DNA from 2 places in the Kitasatospora sp. GAS1066B genome. Region 2 is predicted to be linked to the other one. Evidence: riboswitches for the same ligand, from Rfam matches in the RefSeq annotation. Region 2 holds a riboswitch; the other holds the start of a gene.
The links. Region 2 has a riboswitch for S-adenosylmethionine ahead of thrC (threonine synthase). Riboswitches for the same ligand answer to the same signal wherever they lie in the genome.

Region 1: it holds a riboswitch for S-adenosylmethionine, as region 2 does, so the genes downstream of both, ABH937_RS20390 (aminotransferase class V-fold PLP-dependent enzyme) here and thrC (threonine synthase) in region 2, are expected to answer to the same signal.

What each region holds. Positions count from the first base shown of each region.
Region 1 covers NZ_JBGCCO010000017.1:104,999-108,397, reverse strand. The annotation lists gene ABH937_RS20400 (hypothetical protein) at 1-186, shown strand, start outside; gene trpD (anthranilate phosphoribosyltransferase) at 330-1,403, shown strand; SAM riboswitch class IV at 1,553-1,672, shown strand; gene ABH937_RS20390 (aminotransferase class V-fold PLP-dependent enzyme) at 1,725-3,098, shown strand; gene ABH937_RS20385 (Lrp/AsnC ligand binding domain-containing protein) at 3,104-3,385, opposite strand; gene ABH937_RS20380 (rhomboid family intramembrane serine protease) at 3,382-3,399, opposite strand, start outside.
Region 2 covers NZ_JBGCCO010000030.1:63,032-66,430, reverse strand. The annotation lists gene ABH937_RS29080 (MoaD/ThiS family protein) at 1-276, opposite strand, end outside; gene thrC (threonine synthase) at 313-1,590, opposite strand; SAM riboswitch class I at 1,608-1,739, opposite strand; gene ABH937_RS29070 (glucosyl-3-phosphoglycerate synthase) at 1,892-2,902, shown strand; gene ABH937_RS29065 (trehalose-6-phosphate synthase) at 3,031-3,399, shown strand, end outside.

The DNA.
Region 1 (3,399 bases), on a different contig from region 2:
GTGAAGGACGAGATCTACGGCTGCCCGCCGGTGCTGGTGCTGATCGGCCGGCCGCAGGACAGCTGGCTGGCCGCCTGGAGCCGGGCGGACGCCGCGATCTCCCAGCCGGTGGACCCGGTCGCGCTCGCCGAGGCGGTGGCCAAGCTGCTGCGGGCCCGGCTCGGTGCGCGCAGCCTGACGCGCTGAGCCTGGACGCCGGGCCGCCCTCGGGCGGCGCGGCCGTCTCAGCAGGAGAGAAGGGTCGCCGTGGATGGCCTGGCGGCCCTTCGCCGGTCGCTAGGCTGGCCGCATCCTCTGTAACGAGCACCGGATGCGAGCTGGAGTAGGCCATGGTGGATGTGAACCCTGCGAACGGCGGTCAGGACCCCGCGCAGGTGGTCCGCACCTGGCCCGACCTGCTGAGCACGCTGCTGGACGGCGGTGACCTGTCCCGGGCGGACGCCGCCTGGGCGATGGACCGGATCATGAGCGGCGAGGCCAGCCCGGTGCAGGTGGCCGGCTTCATGGTGGCGCTGCGGGCCAAGGGCGAGACGGTGGCCGAGGTCGCCGGGCTGGTCGAGGCGATGTACGCGCACGCCGAGCCGCTGCACATCCCGGGGCCCGCGGTGGACATCGTCGGCACCGGCGGCGACCGGGCCAAGACCGTCAACATCTCCACCATGTCGGCCATCGTCGCGGCGGCGGCCGGCGCCAAGGTGGTCAAGCACGGCAACCGGGCCGCCTCCTCGGCCAGCGGCTCCTCCGACGTCCTGGAGCGGCTGGGGATCCGGCTGGACCTGAGCGCCCGGCGGGTGGCCGAGGTGGCCGAGGAGGTCGGCCTGACCTTCTGTTTCGCGGCCAAGTTCCACCCCGCGATGCGGCACGCCGCCCCGGCCCGCCGCGACCTCGGAGTGGCCACCGCCTTCAACATCCTCGGGCCGCTGACCAACCCCGCCCACGTCACCGCGCATGCGGTCGGCTGCTTCGACACCCGGCTGGCCGCCCTGATCGCCGGGGTGCTGGCCGAGCGCGGCTCCACCGCGCTGGTCTTCCGCGGTGACGACGGGCTGGACGAGCTGACCGTCTGCACCACCTCGCGGGTCTGGGTGGTGCGCCAGGGCACGGTCGCCGAGACCGTGCTCGACCCGCGCGAACTCGGGATCGAGCTGGTCGGCATCGAGGCGCTGCGCGGTGCCGACGCCGAGTACAACGCCGAGGTGGCGCGGCGGGTGCTGGCCGGGGAGCGCGGGGCGGTGCGCGACGCGGTGGTGTTGAACTCGGCGGCGGCACTGGTCGCGCTGGAGTTGACCGAGGCGCCGCTGGTCGAGCAGCTGGCCGCCGCGATGGTGCGCACCGCCGCCGCGATCGACTCCGGCGAGGCGCAGCACACCCTGAAGCGCTGGGCCGAGGCCACCGGGCGCTGACGGCACGTCACCAACCGAAGGACCCGCGCGCCGTTGAGGTGCGCGGGTCCTTCGGTTCGCCGCACGGTCAAGGGTGCCCCTGGCCACGCTGTCCGCATGGCGGAACGGTGTTTGACCACGCTTCGGGCGCTGATCTACAGTCTTCGCCAGGTCATGAGTGACAGCGCGACAAGCCCCAGCTTGCTGTCCGGCAACCCTCCGTCCGTGGCGGGGTGCCCTGGGTGAAGACCAGGCCAGGCGGCGACAGGTCCGCACGGCAAGCGCGGACCACCGGCATCTTTCGCACTCCCGGGGTCCTGACCCTCGAAGGAGTGCATCCGTATGTCCACTTCCGTTGACCTCTGCGCCCCCCTCGCCGTGCTCGGTGCCGATGTGCAGGTCCCGCTGGTCTCCGGTGCGAGGGTCGGTTACGCCGCGCTCGACTACGCGGCCAGCGCTCCGGCCCTGCAGCGGGTCTGGGACGAGGTGGCCGCGTACGCCCCGTACTACGGCAGCGTGCACCGCGGCGCCGGCTACCTCTCGCAGCTCTCCACCGACCTGTTCGAGCAGAGCCGGCGCACCGTCGCCGACTTCCTCGACCTGCGGGAGGACGACCAGGTGGTCTTCACCCGGGCCACCACCGACTCGCTCAACCTGCTGGCGGGCGCACTGCCGGCGGGCACCCGGGTGTTCGCCTTCGAGACCGAGCACCACGCCTCGCTGCTGCCCTGGGCCCAGGCCGGATTCCCGGTCGGCTACCTGCGGGCGCCGAGCTCGCCCGAGGAGGCGGTGGCCGCACTGGACGAGGCGCTCGCGGTCTGCGTCGCGCGGCACGGGGCCGGGCCGCGGCTGCTCTGCGTCACCGGCGCCTCCAACGTCACCGGCGAGCTGTGGCCGGTGGCCGAACTGACCCGGGTCGCCCACCGGTACGGTGCCCGAGTGGTGCTGGACGCCGCGCAGTTGGCCCCGCACCACCGGGTCTCGGTGCGCGAGCTGGCGGTGGACTGGGTCGCGTTCTCCGGCCACAAGCTCTACGCCCCGTTCGGCGCGGGCGTGCTGGCCGGGCGCGCCGACTGGCTGGACGCGGCCGAGCCCTACCTGGCCGGCGGCGGCGCCTCGCGCACGGTGGCGCGGGAGGCGGACGGCTCGGTGGCGGTCGAGTGGCACCAGGGTCCGGCCCGGCACGAGGCCGGTTCGCCGAACGTGATCGGCGCCTACGCCATCGCCGCGGCCTGCCGGGCGCTGACCGAGGCCGGCTTCGAAGCCCTGGAGGCCCGCGAGCAGTACCTGATCGACCGGCTGACGGCGGGTCTGGCCGAGATCCCCGAGGTCAGGGTGCTCAGCCTGTTCGGTGCCCGGGCGGCCCGGGTCGGGGTGCTCTCGTTCGTGGTCCGGGGCTGGAACAGCTCGCACTTCTCGGCGGCGCTCTCGGCCGAGTACGGCATCGGGGTGCGCGACGGGCTGTTCTGCGCGCACCCGCTGGTGCGCACGCTGCTGGGGTCGGACGCGCCCGCCCCCTCCTCGGCGTGCGGCGCGCCCGACGCCTCGCTGCCGGGGGAGCGCAGCCTGAACGCGATCCGGGTCAGCTTCGGGGCGGGGACACCCGAGGAGCACCTCGACCGCTTCCTGGCGGCGGTGCGCGAGCTGGTCAGCGACGGCGCGCGGTGGAACTACCGCAACGAAGGCGGCCGTTGCGTGGCCGACACTCGACGTTAGAGCTGTCAGCCGTCCAGGCCGAGCGCGAAGGCGGCCTCCAGGTCGTGCTGCGAGTACGTCCGGAAGGCGATCTGGGTCTCGGTGTGGGCGACCCCCGGCACCTTGTTGAGCCGGCCGGGGATCACCTCGGCCAGGTCGTCGTGGCGGCGCACCCGCACCATGGCGACCAGGTCGTACCCGCCGGTCACCGAGTAGACCTCGCTCACCCCGTCGATCGCGGCGATGGCCTCGGCGATCTCCGGGATCTGGTCGACGCTGGTCTTGACGAGCACGATGGCGGTGATCACGGCTGGACTCCTGG
Region 2 (3,399 bases):
GCAGCCGCCGGCCACCGCCGGGATGATCGACACGCCGGCGCCGTCGCCGACCGCGGTGGCCAGCCCCTCGGCGAACCGCACGTCGTCGTCGTTCACGTACACGTTGACGAAGCGGCGCAGCTTGCCGGTCTCGTCCAGGATCCGCTGGCCGATCCCGGGGAAGTTCGCGTCCAGGTCGGCGATGACCTCCTGCAAGGTGGCGCCCTCGACGCCCACCTCGGCCTTGCCGTCGGTGTAGCTGCGCAGGATGGTCGGGATGCGGACGGTCGCGCTCATGGGGTTACTCCTCGCTAGCGAAGTGCTGGGGGTGGGTCAGGCCAGGCCGGCGGCGCGGAAGGACTCCAGGGTCGGCCGGATGGTCGCGGTCAGACCGGCGTCGGCGACCGCGTCCAGCGTCTTCAGGCCGTCCCCGGTGTTGATCGCGACGGTCTCCTTGGCCGGGTCCAGCAGGCCGTTCTCGACCAACTTCTTGAGCACGCCGATGGTCACGCCGCCGGCGGTCTCGGCGAAGATCCCCTCGGTGCGGGCCAGCAGCCTGATCGCGGCCACCACCTCGGCGTCGGTGACGTCCTCGACCGCGCCGCCGGTGCGCCGGGCGATGTCCAGCACGTACGGGCCGTCGGCCGGGTTGCCGATCGCCAGCGACTTGGCGATGGTGTCCGGCTTGACCGGCCGGATCACGTCGCGGCCGTCCTTGAAGGCGGTGGCGACCGGCGAGCAGCCGGCCGCCTGGGCGCCGAAGATCTTGTACGGCCGGTCCTCGACCAGGCCGAGCTTGATCAGCTCCTGCAGCCCCTTGTCGATCTTGGTGAGCTGCGACCCCGAGGCGATCGGGATGACGATCTGCTCCGGCAGCCGCCAGCCGAGCTGCTCGCAGATCTCGTACGCCAGCGTCTTGGAGCCCTCGCCGTAGTACGGGCGCAGGTTGACGTTGACGAAGCCCCAGCCCTCGCCGGCCGGGTCGCCGATCAGCTCGGAGCAGAACCGGTTCACATCGTCGTAGTTGCCCTCGATGCCGACCAGCTCGCCGCCGTAGACGCCGGCCATCACGATCTTGCCCTGCTCCAGGTCGTGCGGGATGAACACGCAGGACTTGAAGCCGGCCCGGGCCGCCGCGGCGCCCACCGCGCCGGCCAGGTTGCCGGTGGAGGAGCAGGACAGGGTGGTGAAGTCGAAGGCGCGGGCGGCCTCGATGGCGCAGGCCACCACCCGGTCCTTGAAGGAGTGGGTGGGGTTGCCGGAGTCGTCCTTGACGTGCAGCTGGGCGGTGAAGCCGAGCTCGCGGCCCAGGTTGTCGGCCTTCACCAGCGGGGTCCAGCCCGGGTTCAGGTTGGGCTTGGACGCGACGTCGGCGGGCACCGGCAGCAGCGGGGCGTAGCGCCAGATCGAGGCGGGGCCCGACTCGATCCGCTTGCGCAGCTCCTCGGCGTCGTAGCCGGCGTAGTCGTAGGCGATCTCCAGCGGCCCGAAGCACTCCAGGCAGGCGAAGCTCGGGCCGAGCGGGAACTTGGTGCCGCACTCGCGACAGGACAGCGAAGCGGCGGGGCCGAGGTCGACGGTGGACGGCTCGACAGGGGTAGCGGTAGCCATGATGGCGGAGGCCTCTCTCCTCATCTTCCCCGTGGCGCGGTCGCGCCACAGGCCGGAATTGGCACCTGTCCCGCCGGCGCCTGCGATGGCCGGGCGAGAAGGTTGCCGGGACGTCGACGGGCCGTTCCCTCAGTCCCTCTGGATGAGCTCTGTGAAGTTGTGGTCCTGCGTTGTGCTGGTCTTGCTCTGCGGCCGACCCCGGCGTGCGAAGGTCTGACGGCAGTACGAAGACTGTAACCGAAGGCCGGGCCACCGACCCGGAGCGTCCGCCACGCGAGACGAGAACTACGAGGAGCGAGATTTGCCTGCCGAGCAGAGCCCAGCGCCACTCCCGGAGGTGGCCGACTGGCTGCGCCGCCGGTCCTGGCGGTCGGCCGACCGCTCGGCCGCCGGCCTGCTCGCCGCCAAGCGCGCCGCCGGGCCGGCCGGGACGGTGAGCGTGGTGCTGCCCGCGCTGGACGAGGAGTCCACGGTCGGCGGGATCGTCGAGGTGATCCGGCGGGAGCTGATCGAGCGGCTGCCGCTGGTGGACGAATTGGTGGTGGTGGACTCCGGCTCGGCCGACCGGACCGCCGAGGTGGCCGCCGCGGCCGGGGCCCGGGTGGTGCACCGGGACGAGATCCTGCCCCGGGTGCCCCCGGCAGCCGGCAAGGGCGAGGTGCTCTGGCGCTCGCTGCTGGTGACCAGCGGCGCGATCGTCTGCTTCATCGACGCCGACCTGCGCGAGTTCGACCCGGCCTTCGTCTCCGGCATCATCGGCCCGCTGCTCACCGACCCGGACCTGCAGCTGGTCAAGGCGATGTACGACCGACCCTTGGAGACCGAAGGCGCCGTGGTGCCGGCCGGCGGCGGGCGGGTCACCGAGCTGGTCGCCCGGCCGCTGCTCAACCTGCACTGGCCCCAGCTGGCCGGCTTCGTCCAGCCGCTCGGCGGCGAGTACGCGGCCCGCCGCTCACTGCTGGAGCAGCTGCACTTCCCGACCGGTTACGGGGTGGAACTGGGCCTGCTGGTGGACGCGCTGGAGCTGGTCGGCCTGGACGCGCTGGCCCAGGTGGACGTCGGCGTGCGCCACCACCGCCACCAGGACAGCCAGGCCCTTGGCCGGATGGCCGCCACCATCTACCGCACCGCGCTGGAGCGACTGGACCGCACCCACCGGCTGAAGGCCACCGAGGACCTGGCCCGCCCGGTGCTGACCCAGTTCGGCAGGGATCCGCGAACGCGTGACTTCCGGGCCCACAGCCACGTCGTGACGGCCACCGAACGGCCACCGATGATCGGCCTGCCCGAGTACCGGGCCGGCCGGGTGTGACCTTCGCCGGGGTTTGCGGTCCACCGCCTCCGGCAAGGTTGAACATGTGACCCCTCCACTCCCTCGGGAGGGACGGCCGCCCACCCGGCTCCGCAGAGCCGGCTGACCGCCGAGCGTTTCGAGGAGAAATGGCCGATCATCCGACCACCGCCCGCGTCCTGGTGGCTTCCAACCGGGGCCCGGTCTCCTTCGGCAGCGCCGAGGACGGCTCGCTGACGCTGCGCCGCGGCGGCGGCGGGCTGGTCTCCGGCCTGTCCGCGATCGACGATCCGAACGCCGTGTGGGTCTGCGCCGCGCTCGGCGCGGCGGACCGCGAGGCGGTCCGCCGCTCGCCGCAGGGGCGGCTGGACCGGGGCGGCTTCGACGTCGGTGGACAGGCCGTCCGGATGCTGGACATCGACCCCGAGGTCTTCGACCACGCGTACAACGGGGTGGCCAACTCCACCCTCTGGTTCCTGCACCACCTGCTCTACGACACCCCGACCGCACCGGTCTTC